Regions from separate parts of the Metabacillus schmidteae genome, predicted to be linked through region 3. Evidence: a T-box and tRNA genes for the amino acid it is inferred to sense, from the RefSeq annotation. Region 3 holds a T-box; the other regions hold tRNA genes.
What was found. The T-box of region 3 lies ahead of ileS (isoleucine--tRNA ligase). A T-box ahead of a tRNA ligase gene usually reads a tRNA of that ligase, here a tRNA-Ile.
Positions count from the first base shown of each region.

Region 1: it has a tRNA-Ile gene. The T-box ahead of ileS (isoleucine--tRNA ligase) is inferred to sense a tRNA for this amino acid. The anticodon was not compared.
Region 2: it has a tRNA-Ile gene. The T-box ahead of ileS (isoleucine--tRNA ligase) is inferred to sense a tRNA for this amino acid. The anticodon was not compared.

Region 1 is NZ_CAESCH010000002.1:907,106-917,755, forward strand. It holds rRNA gene HWV59_RS25185 (23S ribosomal RNA) at 1-979, shown strand, start outside; rRNA gene rrf (5S ribosomal RNA) at 1,235-1,350, shown strand; tRNA gene HWV59_RS25195 (tRNA-Val) at 1,374-1,449, shown strand; tRNA gene HWV59_RS25200 (tRNA-Thr) at 1,601-1,676, shown strand; tRNA gene HWV59_RS25205 (tRNA-Lys) at 1,826-1,901, shown strand; tRNA gene HWV59_RS25210 (tRNA-Leu) at 1,914-1,999, shown strand; tRNA gene HWV59_RS25215 (tRNA-Gly) at 2,010-2,084, shown strand; tRNA gene HWV59_RS25220 (tRNA-Leu) at 2,091-2,179, shown strand; tRNA gene HWV59_RS25225 (tRNA-Arg) at 2,187-2,263, shown strand; tRNA gene HWV59_RS25230 (tRNA-Pro) at 2,332-2,408, shown strand; tRNA gene HWV59_RS25235 (tRNA-Ala) at 2,423-2,498, shown strand; tRNA gene HWV59_RS25240 (tRNA-Met) at 2,521-2,597, shown strand; tRNA gene HWV59_RS25245 (tRNA-Ile) at 2,627-2,703, shown strand; tRNA gene HWV59_RS25250 (tRNA-Ser) at 2,715-2,807, shown strand; tRNA gene HWV59_RS25255 (tRNA-Met) at 2,852-2,928, shown strand; tRNA gene HWV59_RS25260 (tRNA-Asp) at 2,933-3,009, shown strand; tRNA gene HWV59_RS25265 (tRNA-Phe) at 3,382-3,457, shown strand; tRNA gene HWV59_RS25270 (tRNA-His) at 3,478-3,553, shown strand; tRNA gene HWV59_RS25275 (tRNA-Gly) at 3,559-3,632, shown strand; tRNA gene HWV59_RS25280 (tRNA-Ile) at 3,639-3,715, shown strand; tRNA gene HWV59_RS25285 (tRNA-Asn) at 3,724-3,798, shown strand; tRNA gene HWV59_RS25290 (tRNA-Ser) at 3,804-3,894, shown strand; tRNA gene HWV59_RS25295 (tRNA-Glu) at 3,910-3,981, shown strand; gene glgB (1,4-alpha-glucan branching enzyme) at 4,908-6,830, shown strand; gene HWV59_RS25305 (glucose-1-phosphate adenylyltransferase) at 6,787-7,953, shown strand; gene HWV59_RS25310 (GlgC family sugar phosphate nucleotidyltransferase) at 8,082-9,110, shown strand; gene glgA (glycogen synthase GlgA) at 9,107-10,552, shown strand; gene HWV59_RS25320 (glycogen/starch/alpha-glucan phosphorylase) at 10,542-10,650, shown strand, end outside.
Region 2 is NZ_CAESCH010000001.1:1,954,942-1,965,591, reverse strand. It holds gene HWV59_RS09360 (PadR family transcriptional regulator) at 1-470, opposite strand, end outside; gene HWV59_RS09355 (macrolide family glycosyltransferase) at 926-2,158, shown strand; tRNA gene HWV59_RS09350 (tRNA-Arg) at 2,459-2,532, opposite strand; tRNA gene HWV59_RS09345 (tRNA-Asn) at 2,566-2,640, opposite strand; tRNA gene HWV59_RS09340 (tRNA-Ile) at 2,650-2,726, opposite strand; tRNA gene HWV59_RS09335 (tRNA-Gly) at 2,749-2,822, opposite strand; tRNA gene HWV59_RS09330 (tRNA-Cys) at 2,836-2,909, opposite strand; tRNA gene HWV59_RS09325 (tRNA-Gln) at 2,916-2,990, opposite strand; tRNA gene HWV59_RS09320 (tRNA-His) at 3,258-3,333, opposite strand; tRNA gene HWV59_RS09315 (tRNA-Trp) at 3,345-3,418, opposite strand; tRNA gene HWV59_RS09310 (tRNA-Tyr) at 3,430-3,513, opposite strand; tRNA gene HWV59_RS09305 (tRNA-Phe) at 3,524-3,596, opposite strand; tRNA gene HWV59_RS09300 (tRNA-Asp) at 3,988-4,064, opposite strand; tRNA gene HWV59_RS09295 (tRNA-Met) at 4,142-4,218, opposite strand; tRNA gene HWV59_RS09290 (tRNA-Ser) at 4,248-4,340, opposite strand; tRNA gene HWV59_RS09285 (tRNA-Met) at 4,359-4,435, opposite strand; tRNA gene HWV59_RS09280 (tRNA-Ala) at 4,459-4,534, opposite strand; tRNA gene HWV59_RS09275 (tRNA-Pro) at 4,551-4,627, opposite strand; tRNA gene HWV59_RS09270 (tRNA-Arg) at 4,633-4,709, opposite strand; tRNA gene HWV59_RS09265 (tRNA-Leu) at 4,717-4,805, opposite strand; tRNA gene HWV59_RS09260 (tRNA-Gly) at 4,812-4,886, opposite strand; tRNA gene HWV59_RS09255 (tRNA-Leu) at 4,900-4,985, opposite strand; tRNA gene HWV59_RS09250 (tRNA-Val) at 5,006-5,081, opposite strand; tRNA gene HWV59_RS09245 (tRNA-Glu) at 5,103-5,177, opposite strand; rRNA gene rrf (5S ribosomal RNA) at 5,207-5,322, opposite strand; gene HWV59_RS09235 (hypothetical protein) at 5,857-6,165, shown strand; partial or broken gene HWV59_RS09230 (erythromycin esterase family protein) at 6,173-7,442, shown strand; gene HWV59_RS09225 (hypothetical protein) at 7,554-7,742, shown strand; gene HWV59_RS09220 (hypothetical protein) at 7,809-8,219, opposite strand; gene HWV59_RS09215 (3'-5' exonuclease) at 8,398-9,339, shown strand; gene HWV59_RS09210 (hypothetical protein) at 9,381-10,448, opposite strand; gene HWV59_RS09205 (peptidase) at 10,616-10,650, opposite strand, start outside.
Region 3 is NZ_CAESCH010000001.1:2,313,017-2,323,666, forward strand. It holds gene spoIIGA (sigma-E processing peptidase SpoIIGA) at 1-172, shown strand, start outside; gene sigE (RNA polymerase sporulation sigma factor SigE) at 300-1,019, shown strand; gene sigG (RNA polymerase sporulation sigma factor SigG) at 1,061-1,942, shown strand; gene HWV59_RS11070 (YlmC/YmxH family sporulation protein) at 2,094-2,348, shown strand; gene pgeF (peptidoglycan editing factor PgeF) at 2,442-3,278, shown strand; gene HWV59_RS11080 (YggS family pyridoxal phosphate-dependent enzyme) at 3,282-3,968, shown strand; gene HWV59_RS11085 (cell division protein SepF) at 3,970-4,419, shown strand; gene HWV59_RS11090 (YggT family protein) at 4,426-4,689, shown strand; gene HWV59_RS11095 (YlmH family RNA-binding protein) at 4,778-5,554, shown strand; gene HWV59_RS11100 (DivIVA domain-containing protein) at 5,681-6,187, shown strand; T-box leader at 6,259-6,486, shown strand; gene ileS (isoleucine--tRNA ligase) at 6,588-9,350, shown strand; gene HWV59_RS11110 (TraR/DksA family transcriptional regulator) at 9,601-9,963, shown strand; gene lspA (signal peptidase II) at 10,126-10,590, shown strand; gene HWV59_RS11120 (RluA family pseudouridine synthase) at 10,590-10,650, shown strand, end outside.

The DNA.
Region 1 (10,650 bases), on a different contig from region 3:
GGTCCTAAGGTAGCGAAATTCCTTGTCGGGTAAGTTCCGACCCGCACGAAAGGCGTAACGATCTGGGCACTGTCTCAACGAGAGACTCGGTGAAATTATAGTACCTGTGAAGATGCAGGTTACCCGCGACAGGACGGAAAGACCCCGTGGAGCTTTACTGTAGCCTGATATTGAATTTTGGTACAGCTTGTACAGGATAGGTAGGAGCCTGAGAAGCCGGAGCGCTAGCTTCGGTGGAGGCGTCGGTGGGATACTACCCTGGCTGTATTGAAATTCTAACCCACAGCCCTGATCGGGCTGGGAGACAGTGTCAGGTGGGCAGTTTGACTGGGGCGGTCGCCTCCTAAAATGTAACGGAGGCGCCCAAAGGTTCCCTCAGAATGGTTGGAAATCATTCGTAGAGTGTAAAGGCACAAGGGAGCTTGACTGCGAGACCTACAAGTCGAGCAGGGACGAAAGTCGGGCTTAGTGATCCGGTGGTTCCGCATGGAAGGGCCATCGCTCAACGGATAAAAGCTACCCCGGGGATAACAGGCTTATCTCCCCCAAGAGTCCACATCGACGGGGAGGTTTGGCACCTCGATGTCGGCTCATCGCATCCTGGGGCTGTAGTCGGTCCCAAGGGTTGGGCTGTTCGCCCATTAAAGCGGTACGCGAGCTGGGTTCAGAACGTCGTGAGACAGTTCGGTCCCTATCCGTCGTGGGCGTAGGAAATTTGAGAGGAGCTGTCCTTAGTACGAGAGGACCGGGATGGACGCACCGCTGGTGTACCAGTTGTCTTGCCAAAGGCATAGCTGGGTAGCTATGTGCGGAAGGGATAAGTGCTGAAAGCATCTAAGCATGAAGCCCCCCTCAAGATGAGATTTCCCATCACATTAGTGAGTAAGATCCCTGAAAGATGATCAGGTTGATAGGTCAGAGGTGGAAGCGCGGTGACGTGTGGAGCTGACTGATACTAATCGATCGAGGACTTAACCTATTAGAAAAGCGGAAGAAGCTTAGCTTTTATCCATAGGGCATTGGAGCGATCGAGCAGAAGTCGTTCTTTGACTTCGTACGAGAGAGTGAAATGACCGTAGGATTTGGCTTCTGTAGCTGGACAAAGTAAGAGCATAAACTCAGTTAGTGAATTGAATTGTGAATCGTTATCTAGTTTTGAAGGAATATAAAAGTTTTTTAAAAAAAAGACTTGAAAAATTCTTTTAAAATAGTATAATCATTCTTGTCGCACTTATCTGGTGATGAAGGCGAAGAGGTCACACCCGTTCCCATGCCGAACACGGAAGTTAAGCTCTTCAGCGCCGATGGTAGTTGGGGGTTTCCCCCTGTGAGAGTAGGACGTTGCCAGGTTGCAATAGAATGTTATACAATACGGAGGATTAGCTCAGCTGGGAGAGCACCTGCCTTACAAGCAGGGGGTCGGCGGTTCGATCCCGTCATCCTCCACCATATGCCGGTGTAGCTCAACTGGTAGAGCACGATCGAATATGCTTCGAAGCTTTGCTTCAGCACACAAATCGAGCTGCTACTTGAATAATCTCTCTGAGATTTGGGTGACTGGTAAGTACGATAAATTAAATCTTAAACTTATATTATTTAAGCCGGTGTAGCTCAATTGGTAGAGCAACTGACTTGTAATCAGTAGGTTGGGGGTTCAAGTCCTCTCGCCGGCACCACTCATTAATTTATAATAATGAGCCATTAGCTCAGTTGGTAGAGCACGTTCGAATATGCTACAAAGCATTACTTCAGCACACGAATCGAGCTGCTTCTTGAATTATCTCAATGAGATTTGGGTGTCAACTAAGAGTGTTTAGTGAAATAGGAGCCATTAGCTCAGTTGGTAGAGCATCTGACTTTTAATCAGAGGGTCGAAGGTTCGAGTCCTTCATGGCTCACCATTTACACACCGTGCGGGTGTGGCGGAATTGGCAGACGCGCTAGACTTAGGATCTAGTGTCCTTGTGACGTGGGGGTTCAAGTCCCTTCACCCGCACCATTAATAATAAGCGGAAGTAGTTCAGTGGTAGAACACCACCTTGCCAAGGTGGGGGTCGCGGGTTCGAATCCCGTCTTCCGCTCCAGTAAGTGCCGGGGTGGCGGAACTGGCAGACGCACAGGACTTAAAATCCTGCGGTAGGTGACTACCGTACCGGTTCGATTCCGGTCCTCGGCACCACTTATATGCGCCCGTAGCTCAATTGGATAGAGCGTTTGACTACGGATCAAAAGGTTAGGGGTTCGACTCCTCTCGGGCGCGCCATAAATATATAGTAGGAAGTCAGACGTGAGATTGAGATCTTAACCTCACATATCCCTTATCCTATAAAACGGGAAGTAGCTCAGCTTGGTAGAGCACTTGGTTTGGGACCAAGGGGTCGCAGGTTCGAATCCTGTCTTCCCGACCACTTTGATATAATTTGGGGCCTTAGCTCAGCTGGGAGAGCGCCTGCTTTGCACGCAGGAGGTCAGCGGTTCGATCCCGCTAGGCTCCACCAATTAAAATTCTATAATGATTATGGCGGTGTAGCTCAGCTGGCTAGAGCGTACGGTTCATACCCGTGAGGTCGTGGGTTCGATTCCCTCCGCCGCTACCATTTTGATTATATGAATATTAACACCAGATGGACCTTTAGCTCAGCTGGTTAGAGCAGACGGCTCATAACCGTCCGGTCGTAGGTTCGAGTCCTACAAGGTCCACCATTTGCTTATACGGAGGAATACCCAAGTCCGGCTGAAGGGATCGGTCTTGAAAACCGACAGGGGTGTCAAAGCCCGCAGGGGTTCGAATCCCCTTTCCTCCTCCATTTTGTTCTTGGAATTATAAGCAATAGTTATACTTCTTAATTATCGCGGGGTGGAGCAGTCTGGTAGCTCGTCGGGCTCATAACCCGAAGGTCGCAGGTTCAAATCCTGTCCCCGCAACCAAATTGGTCCGGTAGTTCAGTTGGTTAGAATGCCTGCCTGTCACGCAGGAGGTCGCGGGTTCGAGTCCCGTCCGGACCGCCATTTAAATGAAATAAATTATCTACTTATATTTACTCTAGCCTTAATACAGAGTAAGAGGGTTTCAATAAGCGACCGAGCGAACACCGCAGCGTATGTCAATACGTGAGGATGTGAGTGAGAGAGCTGACGAAGAGATTCGAAGCTTAGTGGAAGCCGTAAACCATATTGGCTCGGTAGCTCAGTTGGTAGAGCACGCCCGAATAAGCTACTCTGAATATACTTCAGCGTACTCATCGAGCTGCTTCTTGAATCATCATCCTGAGATGAGGACGATCTTCAAATTGCCAAAGCTCTAATACTTTTAAAGTATAGATTTAAAAGTAGGTACTTGAAAAGCTAATTTGCATCTTTTTTCAAATACACATTAATTATGGCTCGGTAGCTCAGTTGGTAGAGCAATGGACTGAAAATCCATGTGTCGGCGGTTCGATTCCGTCCCGAGCCACCACTTAATAGAATAAAGTAATGGCGGTTGTGGCGAAGTGGTTAACGCATCGGATTGTGGTTCCGACATTCGTGGGTTCGATTCCCATCAGCCGCCCCATGTACGCGGGTGTAGTTTAGTGGTAAAACCTCAGCCTTCCAAGCTGATGATGAGGGTTCGATTCCCTTCACCCGCTCCAATAAATGGGCCTATAGCTCAGCTGGTTAGAGCGCACGCCTGATAAGCGTGAGGTCGATGGTTCGAGTCCATTTAGGCCCACCATTTATTATTCCGCAGTAGCTCAGTGGTAGAGCTATCGGCTGTTAACCGATCGGTCGCAGGTTCGAATCCTGCCTGCGGAGCCATATATGGGGAAGTACTCAAGTGGCTGAAGAGGCGCCCCTGCTAAGGGTGTAGGTCGTGTAAGCGGCGCGAGGGTTCAAATCCCTCCTTCTCCGCCATTTTTATATTTTTATGGCCCGTTGGTCAAGCGGTTAAGACACCGCCCTTTCACGGCGGTAACACGGGTTCGAATCCCGTACGGGTCATCTCAAAAACACTGTTGCTGAACAGTGTTTTTTTGTGCTTTCGAAAAGGTGTAGGTATATTTCACTTTTATCTATCATCCCTCTAATGAAAGGCACTCTGACTAGCTACCAAGCCCGTAATATTCTTCACCCCTAATAAAAGACAAATCAACGGGTTTCCGAGCCTGTAATGTCCTTCACCCCTCTAATGAAAGATAAATGAACTAGCTACCGAGCCCGTTATGTCTTTCATCCCTCTAATGAAAGACAAATGAACTAGCTACCGAGCTCGTAATGTCCTTCACCCCTCTAATGAAAGACACTCTGAATAACTACCAACCCCGAAATGTCCTTCATTCCTCTTACAATAGACATTCCAATAGGATTCAAGACCCCTTTAGTCCTTCATTCTAAATTAAATATTCATATTACTATTCACAGTATAATCTATACGTCTTATTAAATAAAAAATTCCTGTTAATAAACAAATGGTAAAACAAATAATATTGCTTTACTAAAATATTTTACTTTCTTTTGATTTATTGTATAACCTAAGGAGATACCCTTTATAAATTCAGAAAAACCCCAATATTTCACCTCGAAATAATTCAACAAATTCCAACAAAAAGTCGAAAAAACTATTTTATTCATATAATATTTTACCCTTTGATACTATAGGTTTTAAACTAATAAAACGGTTTAGTACAAACATTAGATACTATATCCAATGATTAAATTTTTTCCTATAATGCTGGGATATCTCCTGTTTAGTTCCCTCGGCACTTTTACAACTAAAAAACCTCTTAAATTTTAAAAGAATAATAATAATAATTGTTTGAAAAACTCTTGTTGTTTTATGTCGGAAAAAAGAGCGTTTTCAAAAAAGGGATTCATTTGTAAGTCTTGAATCTTTAGCATAGATAATAATAAGTGAAAGGGTGACTTCAGTGACCATCACGTCTCCAACAGATTATGATATTCATTTATTTCATGAGGGACAGTCTTTTGAAAGTTTTCGTGTTTTTGGAGCGCATCTTACTGAGCAGGGTGGCAGTAAAGGTACGTCCTTTTGTGTTTGGGCTCCACATGCTAAACAAGTTAATGTAGTTGGAAATTTCAACAACTGGAATGGGCAACATCATCGAATGGAAAGGGTGAATGAGGAGGGAATATGGAATTTATTTATTGAAGAACTAGGAGAAGGTGAAATTTATAAATATGAAATCATTACATCTAATGATCAGATTTTATTAAAGGCAGATCCTTATGCATTTCAATCTGAATTAAGACCAAGAACTGCATCAGTTGTTGCCGATTTATCAGGCTTTACTTGGACAGATCAGAAATGGAAAAAAAGAAAACGTCTGAGAAAGCCGTATGATCGTCCTTTAGCCATATATGAAGTTCATTTAGGGTCATGGAAGTTAAAAGAAGATAATGAGCTATACAGTTACCAAGAATTATCTGAGATGCTCATCCCATACGTATTGGAACATGGTTTTACACATATTGAGCTTCTGCCAATCATTGAACATCCTTATGATCGTTCTTGGGGATATCAAGGTACAGGGTATTTTTCTGCAACAAGCCGTTTTGGTAAGCCAAAGGATCTCATGCAGTTTATCAATGCGTGTCATGAAGAAAATATAGGAGTCATTATTGATTGGGTACCTGGCCATTTTTGTAAAGATGCTCATGGGCTTTATATGTTTGATGGTCAACCAACATATGAATATGCAAACGAACATGATCGTGAAAATTACATATGGGGAACTGCAAACTTTGATCTTGGAAAAACAGAAGTACAAAGCTTTTTAATCTCAAATGCTTTGTATTGGATTGAATACTTCCATATTGATGGCTTTAGAGTTGATGCTGTTGCAAATATGCTGTATTGGCCAAATTCCAATGAATTAGTGGAAAATCCTTATGCTACTTCTTTTTTAAAGAAATTAAATGAAGCAGTATTTTCTAAAGATCCAGACATTTTAATGATTGCTGAGGATTCTACTGATTGGCCGATGGTTACCGCTCCTACCTCGTCTGGTGGTCTTGGCTTTAACTACAAATGGAACATGGGTTGGATGAATGACATTCTATCATATATGGAGGCCTCTCCAGAGGATAGGTATGATCTCCACCATAAAGTAACATTCTCCTTAATTTATGCTTTTTCTGAAAACTTCATTTTACCTTTTTCCCATGATGAAGTTGTACATGGAAAAAAATCATTATTAAATAAAATGCCAGGTGATTATTGGCAGAAGTTTGCTCAATTAAGACTCCTATATGGATTTATGTTTACACATCCAGGTAAGAAACTATTATTTATGGGAGGTGAGTTTGGTCAGTATGATGAGTGGAAAGACTTAGAGCAGCTGGATTGGATGCTGGAAGACTATGAAATGCACAACAAAATGAGAGTTTATTTCAAACAACTGCTTTCTATCTATTCAAAACAGAAGCCACTCTTTGAATTGGACCATTCGGATAAAGGGTTTGAGTGGATTGATGTAGATAATCGGGATCAAAGTATTTTTTCTTTTATTCGAAAAAGTAGAAAAGAAAATGATTTACTTGTCGTGATACTGAATTTTAAGCCTGTTGTGTATCATGATTATAAAATTGGAGTCCCATTAGATACAGAATATGTTGAGGTTATGAATAGTGATGCAATAGAGTATGGAGGATCCGGTCAAACGAATCCTAAGAATTTAAAAGCGATTGAAGGAGAATTTCATGGAAGACCTTATCATCTTTCCATGACAATTCCACCATATGGAGCAGTTATTTTACGTGCAGTCAAAAAAAGAGGGGAGAATAAACATGGGAAAAAAACAGTGCGTCGCGATGTTACTAGCAGGGGGTAAGGGGAGCCGATTAAGCTCACTAACAAGAACTTTAGCAAAGCCGGCTGTTCCATTCGGAGGAAAATATAGAATTATCGATTTTACGTTAAGTAATTGTACCAATTCAAGCATTGATACAGTTGGTGTCTTAACACAGTATCAGCCGCTTGTTTTAAATTCATATATTGGTATTGGTAGTGTATGGGATCTAGACCGGAAGAATGGCGGGGTAACAGTACTGCCTCCTTATTCTGAATCCTCAGAAATGAAGTGGTATAAAGGTACGGCAAGCGCAATCTATCAAAATATAAACTATATCAAACAATATGACCCTGAATATGTTTTGATTTTGTCAGGAGATCACATTTATAAGATGGATTATTCAAAAATGCTAGACTATCATATTGAAAAGAACGCTGATGCATCAATATCAGTTATTGAGGTTCCATGGGAAGAGGCTAGTCGCTTTGGCATTATGAATACGAATGAAAACATGCAAGTAGTTGAATTTGATGAAAAGCCGGCAAATCCAAAAAATAATTTAGCTTCTATGGGAATTTACATTTTTAAATGGTCTATATTAAAAGATTATTTAGAGATGGATGAACGTAATCAGTATTCTAGTCATGACTTTGGAAAAGATATTATTCCTTTATTACTAGATGAAAAACGCAATGTCGTTGCATATCCATTTAAAGGCTATTGGAAGGATGTAGGAACTGTAAAAAGCTTATGGGAAGCAAATATGGACTTACTTAATGACGATTCAGAGTTGAATTTATTTGATCGTAATTGGAAGGTATATACAGTTAATTCAAATCATCCGCCACAGTTCATCGCAGAAGATGCAGTTGTTACAGATTCGTTTGTAAACGATGGATGTGTCATTATGGGGAAGGTTAATCATTCCGTTTTATTCCAAGGTGTTACTGTTGGGAAAAATACAGCAGTTAAAAACTCTGTTCTCATGCCGGATTGCGTTATTGGAGAAAATGTTTTTATTGAAAATGCTATTGTACCTAGCGGCATAGAAATCCCAAATGGTACAGTTATTTGTCCGGATACAAACTCAGATGAAATTCTATTAGTAACAGATGAAATTATTGAGGAAATTAAATCGATGGTAGAAGACAAAATAAACTAAGAATAAATATCACAAAATAGCTTGGAATAGGTTGCTTTTTCATTGTGTAGCTTGACTTGCATTTATATTTTTATTTATACCCTGCATGATGGATAAGCAAATCTATTTCTACAAAGGAGAGTTTTAATATGAGTAATAAGTTGTTAGGAATTATTGATGCAACAACACATAAACCTGAGATTGAAGATTTAACCAACCATCGTTCATTAGCTGCTGTACCTTTTGCCAGCAGATATCGTGTAATTGACTTTGTCCTTTCAAACATGGTGAATTCTGAGATTGAGAGTGTTGCAATCTTTCCAAAATATTCTTACCGCTCATTAATGGATCATTTAGGCTCTGGTAAACAGTGGGATCTTAATCGTAAAAAGGATGGACTATTTTTCTTTCCATCACCACATCTTCACAATGAATATGATGAGTTTGGGTCATTTCGACAATTTTCAGACCACATAGATTTCTTTTTAAGAAGTACACAGGAATATGCAGTAATAACAAATAGCTATACAGTTTGTAACATTGACTTCCAAAAAGTGTTAAAACGTCACCTTGATAATGGCTGTGATATTACGGAAGTACGAAAAGATGGCCAGCCTTTACAAATGTATATCATGTCAACAAAACTTCTTATAGATCTTATAAATGATAAAGATAAAACAGGGTGTAAAACACTTGCTGAAGTAATTGAAGAAAATCAAAACCAATGGACGATCTGTGATTATGAATTTCAAGGGTATGCAGCGGTTATTGATTCTATCGAAAACTACTACAAACATAGTATAGATATGCTTAACCCAACTATTTGGAATGAAATTTTCACTAAGAACCGTCCGATTCTAACAAAAGCAAAAGATGAGCCTCCGACTAAATACGGACAAAATGCAGTTGTAAAAAACTCATTAATTGCAAATGGTTGTAAAATTGAAGGACATGTCGAGAATAGTATTATTTTTAGAGGTGTTCATATTGGAAAAGATACAGTTGTAAAGAATAGTGTCATTATGCAGAAGACACAAATTGGGAATCATTGTTTACTAGAAAATATTATTACAGATAAAGATGTGAAAATTTTAGATTATTCACATCTAACAGGGACGAAAAATAATCCAACTATTTTAAGAAAAAGAACCATTCAAGGAGCGATGATGAACTCGTGAACGTATTATTTGCTGTTTCAGAATGTGTACCGTTTGTAAAATCAGGAGGATTAGCTGATGTTGCAGGTGCATTGCCAAAGGAATTAGTCGAGCTGGGCAATGACGTAAGAGTCATCCTTCCAAAATATAGCTTAATACCAGAAACGTACCGAGAAGAAATGACCAAAGTTGATGAAATAAGGGTTCCAGTTGGTTGGAGACAGCAATATTGTGGAATTGAAACTTTGGAATATGAAGGAATTACGTATTATTTTTTAGATAATGAATATTATTTTTATCGTGATTCATTATATGGCCACTATGATGATGCTGAGCGTTTTTCATTTTTTTGTCGTGGAGTTTTAGAAGCTCTTAAGATAATAGATTTCAAGCCTGATATTATCCACTCACATGACTGGCATACGGGCATGATAAGCTATTTGCTAAAAGCAAATTATCTAGAGCAAGAATTATATAAAGAAATTAAAACTGTTTTCACGATCCATAATCTTCAATTTCAAGGTATATTTCCTTATAGTGTACTCGGAGACCTATTGAATTTAAATGATGAGAACTTTTATGATTTAGAGTTTCATGGTGACATTAGTTTTATGAAAGGTGCAATTCAATCTGCAGATTTCATTACAACTGTTAGTCCAACCTATAAAGATGAAATACAAACAGCATATTACGGTGAAAAATTAGATGGACTCTTGCGATCTAAGCATGAGAAATTACAGGGTATTGTAAATGGAATAGATGATAAATTATACAATCCTAAGTTAGATAAAAACATTACAGTGCCATATAGTGTTGATACATTAAGCAAGAAGATGAAAAACAAGGTAGCACTGCAAAAGAGGTTTGGCTTGCCGGAAGATGAAACAACACCAATCATTTCAATGGTGACAAGATTAACAAAGCAAAAGGGCCTTGACTTACTTAAGCGTGTACTTGACGAAGTGTTAAGTCAGGATGTTCAAGTTATTGTGCTTGGAACTGGTGAAAAGGATTTTGAGGATTATTTTAGACATATGGAATGGGTATATCCTTCTAAGTTTAAGGCGTACATAGGTTTTGATGAAGTGCTTGCACATCAAATATATGCAGGTTCTGACCTTTTTCTCATGCCGTCAAAATTTGAGCCATGTGGCCTCGGACAATTAATTGCCTTAAGGTATGGGACAATTCCGATCGTTAGAGAGACAGGTGGCTTAAATGATACTGTGACCTCATATCGAGAAGATACTGAGGAGGGTAATGGGTTTACGTTTAGAAATTTTAATGCTCATGATATGCTTTTCACCATTAAAAGAGCCATTGATTTCTATCAGCAGGATGAGGTGTGGAAAAATATTGTTAAGACAGCTATGACTCAGGATTATAGTTGGGGAAAATCTGCAATAAAGTATGACCAGCTCTATGCTGACTTAATAACTAGGAGTGAAATTCATGTTCTCTAGTAAAGATCGTTTTAAAGAAAGCTTTCTAAAAAGACTTGAAAGTATGTGTGGAAAAGGTTTTGAAGAGGCAACAAAACGAGACCAATACCATACATTAG
Region 2 (10,650 bases), 360 kb from region 3:
TTTAATGAGTATATTTTTTTCTCGCCATCCATTTTAAGTTCAATCAGTTCCTTTTCAACCAGGTCCTGTAAAGCAGGATAAACGGTACCTGCACTCGGAGAATAGTAACCACCGCTTCTCTCCTTTAACTGTTTCATCACTTGGTAGCCATGCCTGGGTTCTTCTTTTAATAGCTGTATAATCGCAAGCTGAATAATACCTCTGCGTTTTGTGAATTTTGACTTCATTTTTTCTCTTAAATGGGGCTGCTTATCAAAAAACTTTAGTGCGGTTTTTAAGCCTCTATGTGTTAAGGAAAGGACTTCCCCGTCATCTTTATGAATAAATTCTTTTTCAATTGCTTCATTAAGACAACTACTAAGATTCTCTATTTCATCATTAAGGGTTGCAAATAGTTCTTCCTGCTTAATTTTTTTGCGGCTTATATAGGTAAGCAACGTTAACATTTCTTGACTTATATTTCCTAACATATGAAACCTCCACTCAATTAAACTATTACGATAAATTTTAATCGATATATTTTTAAAATACAACAATTTTTTGATAATTCAGCAATGAATGAAGATTGTAACCGTGGACAATTAGTTCATTGTGTTATTTTTAAGGAAAATAAATTGGGATTCCAAAAATAAAACAGGTTTAGTTTGGAATCCCCTTACTTTTCATATGAAACTTTCCCCAAAGCAAACAACCACATCGCTCCAAGAATCCAATGCTCCATCAGCATATATTCAAGAACTCCCCTCGAGAAATCATTGCAATTATAAGTATTTTCTGTTCATTCATTTCATATGCATAATGATCTCTTCTTAAAGAGTATGTAAGTTTCTTTAGCAAAATAGTGCGAGGTACCTGGTTATCATGTGTATAATTGAACTATATAATATGGAAATAATTACTTTATTAAATAAAAGGGGAAATTTTCTTGGGTAAAGCTATATTTTTTAATATTCCCGCTCATGGTCATACAAATCCAACTCTCGCTTTAGTGGAAGAATTGATTAATCAAGGAGAAGAAGTATTATACTACTCTTTTCCACATTTAAAGGAAAAAATTGAAGAAACAGGGGCTATTTATATGCCTTATAGCATCGATCGTTTAGAAGATACCAATTATACAGAAGAACAGCTGAAGTACTTCCCCATTGTTTTTAGGGTTTGTATAGAAAGCACTGAAAAAATGTTGGAATTTTTATTAAACGAAATAGACAGAGAAGAACCTGACTATATTATTCATGATTCCTTAGCAACTTGGGGGAAATATGTAGGCCAAATCAAAAATATTCCTACTATTTGTTCCACAACAACATTTCCATTTCACGAATCATTTTTAAATATTCCAAAAGAGCTTTTAAATTTAGTGTTTCAATTTGCAAGAGGAGATTTAAAACATTTAGTTAAAGCATTATCTATCCAAAATAATTTATGCAAAAAGTACAATATGAAGAAACCCCCTCTTTTAGATGCATTGAGTAGTAAAGAAAAATTAAATATTGTCTATACTGCTGCGGAATTTACACCAAACTGTCATGTGTTTGATCATACTTATCGTTTTGTTGGCCCTTCTATATCGGAACGCATCGAAGAAGAAAAAGTAACATTACCTATAAGTAAAAAACCAATCGTTTATATTTCTTTAGGAAGTATATTTGGGGATAATAAGGATTTTTATGAAGATTGTTTTCAAGCATTTAAAGATATCGAAGCAACATTTATCATGTCTTTAGGCAAAAAAAAGAAAGAAACTGATTTTTCTTATATACCCGAAAACTTTATTCTTTATGATTATGTGAACCAAATAGACCTGCTGCAAAAGGTGGACATCTTTGTAACACATGGAGGTATGAACAGTGTCCAAGAAGGTTTGTATTTTAAAGTTCCCTTAATCCTATATCCTCAACAACAAGAACAAGAAATGATCTCACAACAAGTTGAACGTTTAGGTTGTGGCATCCATTTAAAAGAATGCAATACAGAGAAACTGAAACAATCTTTATTGAAAATATTAAACAATAAAGAATATAAACAAAAATGCTCTGAATTTGGAACTCTCTTACAAGAAAAAGGCGGTTACAAAAGAGCCGTATCTGAAATAATGAGATTTTATAAAGAAAACTCGTCGATTGGCGAGCCTGTAAAGGTGAAGCGTGATGCGTAGTTGCACTTATACTTTGTACTTAAAAATGATCACTACGTCGATTAAACTTCTTCGCTGCTAATTTATACTTTCATAACGTGTAAACTAACACGGAATCCTCCTGTCTCTACACTTACATAGACAGTAATAAAATAAAGGAAACTCGTCTTGTTCGCGGCGGGTTTCCTTTTTATATGCATTATATTTTGTCAAACTGAGAGCTACCCACAAGCAACGATTAAAACAATTGTAGTTACATAAAAAGGTCAGATTTGATTATGAAACATACACATTTCGTAATCAAATCTGACCTTTGAAAGACGCGCCTTAGAGGATTCGAACCTCTGACCGACGGCTTAGAAGGCCGTTGCTCTATCCTGCTGAGCTAAAGGCGCATATTCGTTTATTGTTTGTTTTCTCCATAAAAATGGCTCCGCAGGCAGGATTCGAACCTGCGACCGATCGGTTAACAGCCGATAGCTCTACCACTGAGCTACTGCGGAACAAAATCATGGTGGGCCTAAATGGACTCGAACCATCGACCTCACGCTTATCAGGCGTGCGCTCTAACCAGCTGAGCTATAGGCCCATTTATGAAATTTAATATGTAATGGAGCGGGTGAAGGGAATCGAACCCTCATCATCAGCTTGGAAGGCTGAGGTTTTACCACTAAACTACACCCGCATTAAAGATAGATTGGAGGCACCACCCGGATTTGAACCGGGGATAGAGGTTTTGCAGACCTCGGCCTTACCACTTGGCTATGATGCCTTAAAATGGCTGGGCTAGCTGGATTCGAACCAACGCATGTCGCAGTCAAAGTGCGATGCCTTACCGCTTGGCTATAGCCCATTGAATATGCTGCATGAAAGTACTTCCTGAATATTCTACATGAGACTGCACCGCAAGAGGATATTTTGTGATATTTCTGAAAGGAAATATCGCGAAATATCGTCGACTACTAAGTATTCTCAGTGTCTCTATAAAAATTACTCTCTTTATATTACTGTTTCCAACTAAAATTATCTTTAGCGAGAAACCAGCAAGAGGATATTTTGAAATATTTCTGACAAAAATAAAGTTTAATTAAAATCCTTTATTTTCAACTAATTGCTTAATTGGGGCGGCTGATGGGAATCGAACCCACGAATGTCGGAACCACAATCCGATGCGTTAACCACTTCGCCACAACCGCCATTATTTCGTTGGCAGGGGCAGTAGGAATCGAACCCACACCAAAGGTTTTGGAGACCTCTATTCTACCGTTAAACTATGCCCCTATTATATTAAATGGTGGAGGGGGGCAGATTCGAACTGCCGAACCCTAAGGAGCGGATTTACAGTCCGCCGCGTTTAGCCACTTCGCTACCCCTCCACATGAAAGGTGGCTCGGGACGGAATCGAACCGCCGACACATGGATTTTCAGTCCATTGCTCTACCAACTGAGCTACCGAGCCATAATTAATGTGTATTTGAAAAAAGATGAAAATTACCTTTTCAAGTAACTAATTTTAATCTAAGACTTTTAAAGTATTATAGCTTTGACAATTTGTAAATCGTCCTCATCTCAGGATGATTATTCAAGAAGCAGCTCGATGAGTACGCTGAAGTATATTCAGGGAAGCTTTTTCGGGCGTGCTCTACCAACTGAGCTACCGAGCTAAATCAAGTTTACGGCTTCCGCTAAGCTTCGAATCTCTTCGTCAGCTCCCTCACTCACATCCTCACGTATTCTCATACGCTCCGGTGTTCGCTTAGTCGCTTCCTCGACCTTCTCGCTTATCGAAACCCTCTTACACGATACTTAAATTACAATAATAATTTGTTTCTTTTAAAAATATCAATCAATGGCGGTCCGGACGGGACTCGAACCCGCGACCTCCTGCGTGACAGGCAGGCATTCTAACCAACTGAACTACCGGACCAATATTGGTTGCACTTTACAGCACTACTGTGTTTCCTCGCTATGAAGAATAATCGACGTAGCATCGTCAACTTTAATTGGTTGCGGGGACAGGATTTGAACCTGCGACCTTCGGGTTATGAGCCCGACGAGCTACCAGACTGCTCCACCCCGCGATAATAAGTAATTGAAGTAAAAAAACATATGGAGGAGGAAAGGGGATTCGAACCCCTGCGGGCTTTGACACCCCTGTCGGTTTTCAAGACCGATCCCTTCAGCCGGACTTGGGTATTCCTCCAATATACATATGTGTTAATGGTAGCGGCGGAGGGAATCGAACCCACGACCTCACGGGTATGAACCGTACGCTCTAGCCAGCTGAGCTACACCGCCATAAAAAAGTAAAATATTTCATTTGGTGGAGCCTAGCGGGATCGAACCGCTGACCTCCTGCGTGCAAAGCAGGCGCTCTCCCAGCTGAGCTAAGGCCCCAAATCTAATTATTAAATGGTCGGGAAGACAGGATTCGAACCTGCGACCCCTTGGTCCCAAACCAAGTGCTCTACCAAGCTGAGCTACTTCCCGTACTATGGCGCGCCCGAGAGGAGTCGAACCCCTAACCTTTTGATCCGTAGTCAAACGCTCTATCCAATTGAGCTACGGGCGCATATAAGTGGTGCCGAGGACCGGAATCGAACCGGTACGGTAGTCACCTACCGCAGGATTTTAAGTCCTGTGCGTCTGCCAGTTCCGCCACCCCGGCACTTACTGGAGCGGAAGACGGGATTCGAACCCGCGACCCCCACCTTGGCAAGGTGGTGTTCTACCACTGAACTACTTCCGCTTACTATTATTAATGGTGCGGGTGAAGGGACTTGAACCCCCACGTCACAAGGACACTAGATCCTAAGTCTAGCGCGTCTGCCAATTCCGCCACACCCGCATGGTGTGTGAAACTCTATATGGTGGAGGATGACGGGATCGAACCGCCGACCCCCTGCTTGTAAGGCAGGTGCTCTCCCAGCTGAGCTAATCCTCCGAAGCACTTAGTGTGCAAATATGGTGACCCGTACGGGATTCGAACCCGTGTTACCGCCGTGAAAGGGCGGTGTCTTAACCGCTTGACCAACGGGCCAAATTTTATAGTAGTGACCTATGTGGTCAGCCTGGCAACGTCCTACTCTCACAGGGGGAATCCCCCAACTACCATCGGCGCTGAAGAGCTTAACTTCCGTGTTCGGCATGGGAACGGGTGTGACCTCTTCGCCATCATTACCAGACATTTTTTAGAGACATTTCTTATTATAGTAAGTTTTTCAAAAAAAGCAAGAACTTTTTTTATTTCATTTTCCGTGTCCATTTCCTACAATGACACAGGATTTATAATGTAACACAGCTACGATGAAAGTGTCAATAACTTTTCTAATAAATCTTTTGCGACTTCTTTTGAAGACAAGAAATATAATAACATCCTTATTCGAAAAATAAAAGACCCTAAATTAATTTTTTCAAAAAAATTTCCCCTCTACTATTTTTATGATCTAATGCTTTTACTCTGACATAATGATTTCCTTAGAGGTAAACACTATAACTACACCTAAACATCACTTATACCTTCATTATGTATATAAGGTCAAAAATGAGCGTTAATATCTAATTTGTATTAATACCCTAAGATAATAAGTATTGTACTAGATGCCTATGTTATGCAAACCTGATGATTACCTTCTGGAGGTGGAACATTGTCCAATGAAAGGATTGTTGATGTAATAGACGAGAAACTTAAGCAGAAAATTGAACAAGAAATTAAAGGAATGACTTTCACTAAAAATTTCCGCTCTCCTACCGCTGAAGAATGGTACATTTTTTTACCATCCTTTAAGGATCCATTAACAGGTGGAGCACCCGGAAAGGCTATTATCCATTACAACTTGTATGACACAAAACACATTTTTATCAATACAACGATTATTTTTGATGATCCTGATTTACATAATAATAAACATCATCAGCTTGTTTATTTACTCGCTGATGAAATTGTAAACAGACTTGTTGGTTATGCTGACACCTTATTATCAGTACATTCAGGTGAAAACTCCTACAATGCAGAATACAAACAATAATAGAGGGATGAAAATGAACGTAAAACTAATCCAAACCATAAAAGAAGAATCAAGTCCTTTCCACGAACAAGAAGGAGTTGATTCTTTAATAAGTAAGGTAAATGACGAAACACTTGTTCTACTTGGTGAATCTTCACACGGAACTTCAGAATTTTATAAGATTCGATCTGAACTTTCAAAGAAACTAATTTTAGAAAAAGGGTTTAATTATATAGCCGTTGAAGGTGATTGGCCTGCTTGTCAACAAATAAATAAGTATATTAAAGGGTTGGATCACACCTATTCCAATGCCAGTGAAGTCCTGTCTTCTTTTCACCGTTGGCCAACATGGATGTGGGCAAATGAGGAAATCATTGAGTTAATTGAGTGGTTAAAGGATTACAACCTCGACAAATCAATTAATCACAAGATTGGTTTTTATGGGATTGACGTCTATTCATTATGGGAATCTATTGATGAGCTTATAGCATATTTAGAAGAAATTAAATCTCCACAAATTGAATTCGCAAAAAAGGCATTTTCATGCTTTGAACCTTTCAATCGTCGTCCTGAAAAATACGGACTATCAGCATCTTTCTATGGTGAAGACTGTTTGAACGAAGTCACAAAGCTTTTAACTGAAATTACGTTAAATAAACTAACTAAATCTGACTCTGAAGAAAATTTAAATCTTGAAGTAAATGCGATTATTACGGCTAATGCTGAGAATTATTACAGAACGATGGTCGTAAATGACAATGAGTCATGGAATATCCGCGACAGACATATGGTAGAGGCATTAAATAAAATACACGAATTTTATGGTACACAAGCAAAAGGAATTGTCTGGGAGCATAACACACATGTTGGAGATGCACGGGCAACTGATATGGCTGATGAAGGTGTTGTAAATGTTGGACAATTACTTAGAGAAGAAAAAGGTACTGAATCTATCTTTATTATTGGGTTTGGTACCCATAGAGGAACCGTTATCGCTGCAGATGAATGGGGCGTTCCACCAAAACAGATGATTATTCCTCCAGCTCAAAAAGGAAGTTGGGAAGATGCCATGCACCAAGCTGGGACCACACGATAAATTCATCTATTTTACAGGATACAATCGTCATTTGTTTCAAAGACCAATAGGACATCGAGCGATCGGAGTCGTCTATAACCCTGCTTACGAACAATATGGGAATTACGTACCTTCCTCCATGTCAGATCGATATGATGCCTTTATCTATATAAATGTGACAAATGCTCTCCACCCTCTAAGCATTGAAAAAGTGTTCCTATAAAAGATAAAAACAATATTTTACTCTCAAATTTGTTTGAAGTAAAGGCTAGATATTAAATTCCTACTTGTTATAATGCAATCAAGATCAATTTTTTCAAAAGGGTGGGCATTTATGGGGAACACGTGTAGATTTGTTGTCAATGCAGTTGGTAAGCAAGGTGAAACATACTATACACAACTCAATACAAAAAAAGAATTAGAAAATTGGATTTCAGACCACCAAGAAAAACTTTTAATGGATGAATTAAAAATAGTAGATAAAAAACTACCACCTTTTTTTAAATGGTTTTTAAACAAATAGGATATAAAAAAGGATGACCTTCAAAAGGACTTTACCCTTGGAGTTCATCCTTTTATTTTTCCTTTCTCACCTTCTATTTCGGACAATTCCCCTCAACACTTCTTTACTAAACATTTTTTCTATCTCCGGTATTGATAATTTTAAATGCTTATCAATAAGTTTAGCTGTTTGCTCTCTTTGTAAAATCAATTGTATATTTGCAGGATCACGTAATTTTGCACTCATCTTCCATTCATGAAAGGCATTTGCGAAAGCAACATAGCTTCTAGACAAAATGGCTAATACATGACGCAAACGCCTCTTCGCAACTACCTCCTGTTGTACAATCATAATAGTTGATCTTGTTAAAGAAACAACTTCCCTCAGTAGTGACGAAATATACAAGTCATGAGGATGTTGACTAAAAGAGAAATGTCTTAATAAATTTTTCATATATTTGTAGCTCTTAAATAAATCATCATTCAATGTGCCTATCAATTCCATCTACTCCTTTCATCATATATTTATGTTTAGATGAAGGAAGGCATGTTGACAAAAATCTACTTATTGCATTTCTCAATCACAATTCCTTAGCGTTCAGATATATTAACAAAAATTGTATCTACCAATTCTTCCCCCCTCCTCATATAATTACCTGTTGAGAGGGTGAAAATGAATGGCAGACATCAAACAATTTGTTTTTTTCGATTTTGAAATGTTGTGTTCGGATACCGGGATGGCTTTTGATGAGATGGAGGCTATTCGTTTAGGCGCTGTTAAATATGATCTTGAAACTGAAAAGGTTTCATACTTTGATCAATTTATTCGTCCCCAAAACACTGAGCCTTTAACAAAATTTTGTAAGGATCTGACTGGGATAAATGACGAGGACTTAGTTAATGCGGAATCCTTTAAAGAGGTTTTCACTGGTTTTTTAGAGTGGGTCGGCGGAATTAAGAAGACAAAGTATTTTTCATGGTCACCAAGTGATCTCTTCCGCTTAAAAATCGATACCATGAGACATGAAATTCCTGAACGAACGCTTAAAAAGATAGAGCAACGATATACTGATTTTCAGAAGGTTTTTACAATTCAGGTTTCAAAAAAACCAATTTCTGTTGAAGATGCTCTAAAGCTTTATAATTTAGAATTTATAGGTGAAAAGCATAATCCAATGTATGATGCTTACAATACTTTCCGTATTTACCAAACTTTTATGAATAAACCGATTCAGTCTGATCTTATTATGGTTCAAAAATTTATTCTTAATGATATACAACCTATTGATCTTAAGGATATGAATATAAAATTACGAACTCAACTATACAATGATGCTAGACAAGTATCTAATCAACTTCGCCATATCTATCGTTTACGTGATATGAAAAAGCTACTAAAACCTATCGGACGAACTGCACTAAAATATGAAAATGTGGTATTAAATCGTTCAGGCATTTTTTCAGAGGATACTATTCATTATGCCCAATGTTTTTTATCCTTTTATGAAGATTTTGTCCATACTTATAACGAACATTTTTCTTATTCTTCTAAAACAGTTATCTTACATGAACATCAACTTCGTCCAATAGAACAGATAAAGCAAACGAATGCTTGTTAGTATAATTATGGGACTTACCATATATGGCAGTCCCTTTCATTTTATCTTGAATGTTCAATTTTTTTTACTAGCATTTGATAAAATTTCTCGGGTTCGTCTGGTGAAAGATGAATTTTTGTTATTTTTCTCTTAAAACCGTACATTAATTCTGCTTTAATAGGGTGATTCAGTTCAATTTCAAAAATCGGCTTTTCTTTCATAAAATCTGTTAATACCGCATCAAATACCATTTTACTTTCTTCTTTTGTTAATTCTTCAGGACCTACGTAATAGGTAATCTCTTTTATTTCTTCAAAAGGCACGACCAACTTCTTTCTAATTCCAACCTGCATATAAAGAAGCTTATTTGTCAGTATAAAGGGACTAAGTCGAATTGCTTGAATATCTGCAAGTATATAAATGAGAGTATAAAGATTGAATACTAGTAACACATAACTTATAATCTCATTCCATGAATGGAGCAAAAAGTGAAATCCTACCGATTCAAGTATTAAAGCATGAATAAGCATGATTGAGAAAGCAATAGCACTTGTTTTTTTATGGTAGGTAAACATCGTGGCTTCATTACCATCCGAAGATCCCTTTTTATTCCAAGTAAAGAAACTATAATAAAACATAGTTATCTCAGAGGTGATTACATCTAAAAAACGTGAGGGCTTTATTTTCCTCTTCAACTCAGTATCGAATCTATATGAAAATGCAGGGATTTCTGATTGATGTAGTTTTACTCCTTTTATGATAACAGGAAATTTTGTCACGATTTTAAACACAATATATAACTCAAACAGAAGGAACGCTGCTTCTCCTGCAAATAGAATATATTTGATAAAAGAATACGAGGACAATAAACCATTAGGAACAATGAGAAGTGCAACACCATAGCCAGCTAATGCAACCGGAAGAATGTATTTGACGGAATACCGCTTTCTAAGAATGAATAGATAGGTTAATAGAGGGAGAACAATCATGCAATCAAATAATGTCGCCAAAGCGATCCCTTCAGGAAGCGGTTGCACAATTGAGGTACGGTATAGAATTGTATTAGTAGTGATAATTAAAAACAATAAACAACTAAATAAGATCCAATTTCTTTTGGTTATCATCATCATTATTTATACCTCCTATAGTTATCATTATACCGCTCACTAAAGTGAAAAGGAGGTGAATTATTAGGATAAATTTGACAAATTCATGTAGTTCATAAACGATGCGCTTATAAAAATTAAGAGACCGACCTAATACAAGTCCGCCTCTACCAGTTGATAAGTATCTCTTCTTATCCTTCTACCCCACACCACTCTACAACTGTCA
Region 3 (10,650 bases):
TCTGCTTGGGTTTAAACCTGATGAGGTTTGGATTGAAACCAAAAACGAAACGTTTAAAGTGCAGAAAACAATTATTGGTTTAAATCGAACAACTTTATCTTCTGAGGACGCGTATGAGTGTATTGTTCATCCTAAAATGCTCCAAGGACCATCGATTCAGAAGGTGTCTTAATAATTCTACTTCTATCTTACTCTGCTTGTGATCATTTAGTACGATAGAGTAAATTTTCTTTTGAAATTATTTAGAAATTGTTATAAGTGTGCATAAACTGTAGATTTTTAGGAGGAGGAGGAGGAAAATGAAAAAATTAAAATTACACCTTACTTATTTGTGGTATAAGTTATTAATTAAACTAGGGATCAAATCTGATGAGGTTTATTATATAGGAGGTAGTGAAGCATTACCACCACCTCTTTCGAAAGAAGAGGAAGAAGTATTACTGCAAAAGCTGCCATCTGGAGATCAGGCTGCAAGATCCATTTTAATCGAAAGGAACCTGCGCCTTGTTGTATATATTGCGAGAAAATTTGAGAATACAGGTATTAACATCGAGGATTTAATCAGTATAGGTACTATTGGATTAATTAAAGCTGTTAACACCTTTAATCCAGAAAAGAAAATTAAACTTGCTACATATGCTTCTCGTTGTATAGAAAATGAAATTTTAATGTATTTAAGGAGAAACAACAAGCTTCGTTCTGAGGTGTCTTTTGATGAACCATTAAACATTGACTGGGATGGAAATGAACTATTGCTATCTGATGTGTTAGGAACAGAAGATGATATTATTACGAAGGATCTTGAAGCTAATGTAGATAGAAAATTACTTTTAAAAGCACTTCAGCAATTAAATGATCGTGAAAAACAAATTATGGAGCTTCGATTTGGATTACAGGGCGGGGAAGAAAAAACTCAAAAAGACGTCGCAGACATGCTTGGTATTTCCCAATCCTATATTTCAAGACTTGAAAAAAGAATAATTAAAAGATTGCAAAAAGAATTTAACAAAATGGTGTAAAAATTTTTTTAATCCAAACAAAGCCAATAATATCAAGAAAGATGAGGATATCTGCTTTAAGTGACGGTTATAGCTTGTGCATATTTTTTCCTGTCGAGGAGATACTTAACTCTGTACAGCAACTCCTGTTAGGAGGGAAAAATGTGACAAGAAATAAAGTCGAAATTTGTGGAGTAGATACCTCAAAACTTCCAGTTCTTAAGAATGAGAAAATGAGAGAGCTATTTAAGCAAATGCAAAACGGAGACTTATCAGCAAGAGAAGAGCTGGTAAATGGCAACTTAAGATTGGTACTTAGTGTAATCCAGCGATTTAACAACAGAGGAGAATTTGTTGACGATTTGTTTCAAGTTGGCTGTATAGGATTAATGAAATCCATCGATAATTTTGACTTAGGCCAGAATGTCAAATTTTCAACATATGCTGTACCAATGATTATCGGAGAAATCCGTAGATACTTAAGAGACAATAATCCAATCCGCGTCTCCCGCTCACTACGAGACATTGCTTATAAGGCGCTGCAAGTAAGAGAACGACTAATGAGCGAAACATCTAGAGAACCAACTGCAGAGGAAATATCTAAAGAGCTTGATGTTCCTCATGAGGAGATCGTTTTCGCACTTGATGCGATCCAAGATCCAGTATCATTGTTTGAACCAATTTACAATGACGGTGGAGATCCAATATTTGTAATGGATCAATTAAGTGATGAAAAAAATCGTGATATTCAATGGATTGAAGAATTAGCTTTAAAAGAGGGAATGAGGCGACTAAATAGTCGGGAAAAGCTAATTTTAAGAAAACGCTTCTTCCAAGGTAAAACCCAAATGGAGGTTGCAGAAGAAATCGGGATTTCTCAAGCGCAGGTGTCAAGACTTGAAAAAGCTGCAATTAAACAAATGAATAAAAATATTCAAAACTAGGGCTGCTCATTATGAGGAGCCTTTTCTTTTTTATGATTAAATTAGAAGAAAAATTCGCTTGTTTTGAATAGTTCGTACCCTATCTATCATAGATATGTATGAGGGGAGTTAGTAAACGTAACGACCGACGAAGGACATTGGAGGGAAGGTTATGTATATTTCTGAGTTCCAATCAAAAGATGTAGTCAATGTTTCGGATGGAAAAAAGATGGGGAATATTGGAGATTTCGATATTAATGTTACAACTGGTAAGATTCAGGCTATTATTATTAATGGGAATGGAAAAATGCTTGGTTTTTTTGGGAAAGAAGAAGAATTTATTATTCCTTGGAGAAATATTGTCAAAATTGGAGAAGATGTCATTTTAGTTAGAATGAATCGACAAATTGAGCTACAAGACGAATAAATTCTCACTCAAAAGCTAAACGTTACGGGGAAAATGTGGTAAAATAAAGTGAAATAGTATACATTAAATGTCGAAATAAAGGGTTGAACATATATGAAAGCTAATGTTTTTGAAAAAAGTGACAAAACCCATTTAACTTTATCGGACTGGAATGATCTATTAACCGGTCTGAAAGTTGGCTTTTCCACGAAATCTGGTGGTGTAAGTACTGGGTACTTTACATCTTTAAACCTAGGCCTTCATGTACAAGATCAGCCTGAAGATGTTAGGGAGAACCGTGAAACTCTTGCGAAGGCACTCTCGTTTCCATTAAAAAATTGGGTTTTTGCTGAGCAGGTTCATTCAGACAAGATTATGAAAGTGAACAAATCCAGCAGTGGCAAGGGAACACATGTATACGAAGATGGAGTAGCAGCATGTGATGGATTGTATACATCTGAAAAAGGTATCATGTTATCACTATGTTTTGCAGATTGTGTCCCGTTGTTCTTTATTGCTCCTAAACATTCACTTATAGGGGTGGCTCATGCAGGGTGGAAAGGAACAGTTAAGGATATTGCTGGTAAGATGGTGAAACTGTGGCAGCAGGAGGAAGAGGTAGATGCAAAAGATATTTTCGTTGCGATCGGACCTTCTATAGGTGGATGCTGCTATATCGTTGATGATAAAGTAATTTCATCAATTGATAAACAAGTGTTAGTACATGGCTCAATGCCTTACAATCCATTATCGAATGGGAAATATCAGCTAGATCTAAAGCTCCTAAATGAGCATTATTTACGAAATGCAGGTATTTTTAAAGAAAACATACTAGTTTCAGACCTATGTACAAGCTGTGAGAAAGGATTATTTTTCTCACACCGAAGGGATAATGGTCTAACAGGCAGAATGCTTAGCTTTATTGGAATAAATGAGGAGGTTACCCTCTAAAAGATGAACATACAGGAAAATTATTATGCTATTCAAAATACAATACAAACTACATGTAAACGGGTTGGTAGAAATCCAAAGGAAATTAACATCATAGCCGTTACAAAATATGTAAGTGTTCAACGTGCAAAGAAAGCGTTGGAAGCTGGTGTCCGTCATCTTGGTGAAAACCGGGATGATGGACTAAATGAAAAGGTAAAAGAACTGGGAAATATACCAACATGGCATTTTATCGGTTCGCTCCAAACGAGAAAAGTGAAAAATATCGTTGATAAAGTTGATTTCATTCATTCACTTGATAGATTGTCATTAGCAAAAGAAATTGATAAAAGAGCTAGTAATCCAATGAAATGTTTTGTCCAAGTAAATGCTTCTGGAGAAGAATCTAAACATGGCTGCTCACCAGAAGAGGTTGTTGATTTCATCCAACAGTTAACTACTTACAAAAATATTCAAGTTGTTGGATTAATGACAATGGCCCCAAACACTGAAAATAAGGTAGTTATAAGAAATTGCTTTAAAAAGTTAAAACAACTTCAACATGATGTACAAGCATTACAGTTACAATCTGCACCTTGCCACGAGTTATCAATGGGAATGTCAAATGATTATGAGATCGCAATTGAGGAAGGTGCAACATATATAAGAATTGGTACTTCACTTGTTGGAAATGAAACTGGAGGTGTATAATATGTCAATTAAAAATAGATTTAAAAGCTTTTTTGCCTTAGATGAAGAAGAATATGAATACGAAGAGCCTGAAACAAAAGAATCGGAATATGAGGTTCCACAGCCCCAAACATTTCCGCAAAAAACAACTCAATCATCTAAACAAAATGTTGTAAGTTTGCAAAGTGTTCAAAAATCATCTAAAGTGGTTTTATCTGAACCAAGAGTATACGCCGAAGCACAAGAGATTGCAGATCAATTAAAAAATCGACGAGCTGTCGTTGTTAATCTTCAAAGCATTCAAAGAGACCAAGCAAAACGAATAGTTGATTTCTTAAGTGGCACCGTTTATGCTATTGGTGGGGATATTCAGCGTATTGGCACAAATATCTTTTTATGCACCCCTGATAATGTGGATGTATCGGGAGCGATATCAGAATTAGTATCAGAAGATGATCATCAAAGGTGGTAGGCAAACATGGGTACATTGTTTAGTATCATTAATACTCTTATAACGTTTTACTCGTATGCGCTTATCGTATACATATTACTTTCATGGTTTCCTGGAGCTAGAGAGTCAGGTTTTGGTCAATTTTTGGCTAAAATCTGTGAACCGTATTTAGAGCCTTTCCGAAAAATTATTCCTCCATTAGGAATGATCGATATTTCACCAATCGTCGCAATCTTAGCTTTACGATTTGCTTCATATGGTGTTGCTTCAATATTTAGTATGATTGGCTAGGGACTATATAAATAGTCCCTCTTTTTTTACTGTGAGAAATTGGCGATAAGCGAAATTTTCTACTATTTTTTATATACGGAGTTGAACTATGAATCAAATTTACCAGCATTTTCGCCACGAAGAACGGCAATTTATCGATCAAGTTATCGAATGGAAGGAAAACGTACTGAATCAATATAGTCCAAAGCTTACAGATTTTCTAGACCCTCGTGAACAGGAAATTGTTTCTTCGGTTATTGGGGAACATTTAGATGTTAGGGTAACTTTTTCTGGAGGTGTTGACGATACAGAAAGGAAACGCGCTTTACTCTATCCTGATTACTATGAGGTCAAAGAAGAAGATTTTCAATTAGCGTTGTTTGAAGTGCAGTATGCCTCGAAATTTATTACTTTGCAGCATAGGCAAGTGTTAGGGTCTTTAATGAGCCTGGGATTAAAGAGAAATAAATTTGGAGACATTCGATTTTATAATGATATGGTACATTTTATATGTGCAAGCGAGATTTCTGATTATCTTTTTGCGAATTTTAATGAGATTGGCCGAGCTAAAATTTCTTTGAAGAATTTAGATGTACATTCATTTATTCCGAACAAAGAAGATGTGCAAGAAATGGTCACAACAGTCTCCTCATTGCGACTGGATGTGGTAGGAGCAGCAATATATAATTTATCACGTCAAAAAATTCAACCTCTTATCACAAATGGTCATGTAAAGGTAAACTGGAAGGTTGTGGATTCTGCCTCGTTTGAATGTCGTGAAGGAGATACTTTGTCAATTCGAGGATACGGAAGAAGTAAATTGACTTCAATCGAAGGGAGAACGAAAAAAGATCGAGTTAGAGTTGTTATTAGTAAGCAAAAATGACACCTGTGTGAGATTAAAAACAAAATAATTTAAAAGAATTAGCAGGATTTTCAACAAACCTGTCGAATTATGATTTATAATGTTGTCAAGGATTAACTATTTCACTACATATTGGAGGTGGCATCCATGCCTTTAACACCTTTAGACATCCATAATAAGGAATTTAATAAAGGGTTTCGTGGATATGATGAGGATGAAGTAAATGAATTTTTAGATCAAGTCATTAAAGATTACGAGATGATTATCCGCGAAAAGAAAGAATTAGAATCACGTGTAACAGAATTAAATGAAAAACTAGGTCACTTTACCAATATTGAAGAGACATTGAATAAATCAATTGTGATCGCACAAGAAGCAGCTGAAGAAGTAAAGCGTAATGCACAAAAAGAATCAAAGCTTATTATTAAAGAAGCTGAGAAAAATGCCGACCGTATCATTAATGAATCATTATCAAAATCCAGAAAAATTGCGATGGAGATTGAAGAACTTAAAAAACAATCAAAAGTATTTAGAACTCGATTCCAAATGCTAATTGAAGCTCAACTGGATCTTCTAAAAAACGATGATTGGGATCATTTATTAGAGTATGAAGTGGAGCCTATTTTTGGTGAAGCAGAAGAAACAAAAAGCTAAACTTGACTTTTTGTTTTTTTATCGCATATAATACGGAAACGTAGATATTTTTTAAAAACTCATAACACAAATGTTAAACGGTGAAAGGGACAGTAGTCTTTAACAACCTTATTTAAGCGAATCGAGGACGGTGGAAGCTCGACATAAGGATAAAGATGAACATCACCCTGGAGTTCCATGCTGAACATGTTTAATAAGTAAGCAATGGCGATACATTCACGTTACGAATGCTGGAGCGGATTAAATAACAGATTTAATCTAATAGGGTGGTACCGCGAGATAACCTTCTCGTCCCTTGTAGGGATGAGAAGGTTTTTTGTGTTTACAAGGGCTTAAATAACCTTATGAGATAGAAACAGAAAAATAGCTAAATAAGTTTAATGAATGTGGAGGAATAAAGATGGATTACAAAGATACCCTTCTGATGCCAAAGACAGATTTTCCAATGAGAGGGAACCTACCTAAAAGAGAACCATTAATTCAAGAAAAATGGGAAGAAATGAAGATTTATGAAAAGGTACAGGAACGTACAAAAGACCGTCCTCTTTTCGTTTTACATGATGGTCCTCCATATGCTAATGGTGACATTCATATGGGTCATGCTTTAAATAAAATCTTAAAGGACTTTATTGTCCGTTACAAATCTATGATTGGATATTGTGCTCCTTATGTACCTGGTTGGGATACACATGGTTTGCCAATTGAAACAGCCTTGACAAAAAATAAAAAAGTGAAAAGAAAAGAAATGTCGGTAGCAGAGTTCCGTAAGCTTTGTGAAGAATATGCATGGGAGCAAATCAATGGTCAACGTGAGCAATTTAAGCGACTTGGCGTTCGTGGTGATTGGGAAAATCCTTATGTTACATTGAAGCCGGAATATGAAGCACAGCAAATAAAAGTATTTGGTGAAATGGCGAAAAAAGGATATATCTACAAAGGGTTAAAACCTGTTTATTGGTCTCCATCAAGTGAATCAGCTCTTGCAGAAGCAGAGATTGAATATGCTGACAAACGCTCTCCATCAATTTATGTAGCATTTCCTGTGAAAGATGGAAAAGGTGTTCTTTCAAATGATGTAAAAATTGTCATTTGGACTACAACTCCATGGACAATGCCAGCTAACTTAGGTATTTCAGTACATCCTGAATTAGAATACAGTGTAATTGCAGCAGATGGTGATCAGTATTTAGTTGCATCAGAGCTGGTAGAATCAGTAGCTTCAACTATCGGTTGGGAAAATTATGAAGTTGCACAAACATTAAAAGGCTCTCAGCTCGATCGTGTTGTAGCAAAGCATCCAATTTATGACCGTGAATCATTAGTTATGCTTGGAGAGCATGTAACAAGTGATGGTGGAACTGGTTGTGTTCATACAGCACCAGGTCACGGGGAAGATGACTTTGTTGTTGGGATGCAATATGGCTTGGATGTATTATGTCCTGTTGATGAAAAAGGATATATGACAAACGAAGCCCCTGGTTTTGAAGGATTATTTTACGATGAAGCGAACAAACCGATCACAGAAAAACTACAAGAAGTTGGAGCATTATTAAAGCTTCAGTTTATAACACACTCTTATCCACATGATTGGAGAACAAAAAAGCCAACTATTTTCCGTGCGACAGCACAATGGTTTGCTTCTATTAAAGATTTCCGCGATGACCTTTTAAAAGCTGTAAATGAAACGAAATGGGTACCTGCATGGGGAGAAACACGTCTTTATAACATGGTCCGTGATCGTGGAGATTGGTGTATTTCTCGTCAACGTGCATGGGGTGTACCGATTCCGGTATTTTATGCTGAAAATGGTGAACCAATTATCACAGATGTAACAATTGAGCATGTATCAAACTTGTTCCGTGATCATGGTTCAAATATTTGGTTTGAACGTGAAGCGAAAGATCTTTTACCAGAAGGATTTACCCATGAAGGAAGTCCAAACGGTAAGTTCACAAAAGAAAATGATATTATGGATGTTTGGTTTGATTCAGGCTCTTCTCATCAAGCTGTTTTATTAGAAAGAGAAGATCTCCAAAGACCGGCAGATTTATATCTTGAAGGCTCAGATCAATATCGTGGTTGGTTTAACTCATCTTTATCGACTGCAGTAGCTGTTACCGGTAAAGCACCATACAAAGGTGTTCTAAGCCATGGATTTGCTTTAGATGGTGAAGGTCGTAAAATGAGTAAATCTTTAGGGAACACAGTCGTACCCGCTAAGGTTATGAATCAACTTGGAGGAGATATTCTTCGTTTATGGGTAGCTTCAGTTGATTACCAAGCTGATGTACGTGTATCTGATGCTATTCTTAAACAAGTTGCAGAAGTGTATAGAAAAATTCGTAATACGTTCCGTTTCTTATTAGGAAACTTAAGTGACTTTAATCCGGCAACAGATTCAGTAAGCCTGGAAAATTTACGTGATGTAGACCGTTATATGCTTGTGAAACTTAACAAGTTAACGAAACGTGTTAAAGAAGCATACGATCAATATGAATTTGCAGCCATTTATCATGCCGTACACAATTTCTGTACCATTGAATTAAGCTCATTTTATTTGGATTTTGCAAAAGATGTACTATATATTGAATCAAAAGAAAATCATGAGCGTCGTGCTATTCAAACGGTGCTATATGAAACATTGCTTTCTTTAGTTAAATTAGTAACACCAATTCTTCCTCATACAGCTGATGAAGTCTGGGAGCAAATTGATTCTGTTGAAGAGGAAAGTGTTCAACTTGTTGATATGCCAGATGTAAAAGAGTATGCACAGGCAGATGAACTTGAAAAGAAATGGGATGCTTTCATGACATTACGTGATGATGTGTTAAAAGCATTAGAAGTAGCGCGTAATGAAAAAGTCATTGGAAAATCCTTAACAGCAAGTATTTCTTTATATCCAAATGCAGAGGCAAAAGCATTATTAGACTCTGTTGAGGAAGACTTAAAACAACTATTTATTGTTTCCGGTTTTGAAATTGCAGGAGATTATGCTGCTGCTTCTGAAGATGTTCAAACATTTGATTCAGTAAAGATTGTCATTTCACAAGCTGAAGGTGAAACATGTGAACGTTGTTGGATTGTTACTCCAGAAATTGGTCAAGTTGAAGAACATCCAACATTATGTCAACGATGTGCAGCGATTGTAAAAGAACATTATTAATTTTTAAAAGCCATGTCCAATATTGGATATGGCTTTTTATATTGTGATGAAAGAAGTACACGCCCATTTTTTTACAAAAGCGTTTCGAACAATTGGAACAGGGGTAAAAAATACATATCTAAACGAGAATTGACCGAAATATTCAAGTTAGCAGCCTTTACATGCACAGGAAAATTCTTATCAGGGTGAGGCAAGAAACTTTCGGGCAAAACTATATTAACATCATGAGAAGGATAAGGAGTTGTCCATCTTGAATAAATTTTCTGGTATTCGTTATGAATTACAAGTGATAAAAGAAGAACTGCGAGCACGTTTATTTGATCACAGTTTGTTTGAAATGACTTGTGACGATCATCAAAGTAAAAATCATACATTGATGCATCATATAAAAGAGGAACTTCAAGATGTAGAACGTGCCTTAATGAAAATTGATAAAGGACTTTACGGGTATTGTGAAGAAACCGGTGAAGAAATTCCTTTTGAAAAATTAAGGATACTCCCAACAGCTAGAACAAAATATGATTTCTTTTTCCAAGAATTATTTGAACGAAAATCCCTTCCACAATACGACTATACTCATGAAGGAACATATATTACAGGCAGTGATTATTAAACTGGAGCTCAAATTACTTAATTAATGTGAGTAATTTGAGTTTTTTTATTTAAATAATGGAATATTGGATCATTTAGCAACTTCTTTACGCTTTCTTTTTTATTATGGTACAATTCATAAGGATAAACTTGTACAAATAGAACATAGAAAGTTGGGGAGAATGTGTATTATTACATAATTGCCGGTTTAATTATCATAATTGACCAACTAACAAAATGGTTGATTGTGAAAAATATGGAAATTGGTGATCATATTCCTGTTATTGAAAATTTCCTTTATATCACATCCCATCGTAATAGGGGAGCAGCCTGGGGGATACTTCAAGGACAAATGTGGTTTTTCTACATTATCACAGCAATCGTCATAGTAGGATTGATTTATTATATCCAAAAACATACGAAGCAAAATGTGGTCATGGGTGTTGCATTAGGATTTATGCTGGGTGGAGCAATTGGTAATTTCATTGACCGTTTATTCCGTAAAGAAGTTGTTGATTTTATAAATACATATATCTTTTCATATGACTTCCCAATTTTTAATATAGCTGATTCCGCTTTATGTATTGGAGTTGGATTATTATTTATCCATATGTTGTTTTTTGAAGGGAAAAAGAAGGAGCAAGCTTAATGAATACGTTTGAATTACAAGTAAATGAAGAACATAAAAATGAGCGAATTGATAAATTTT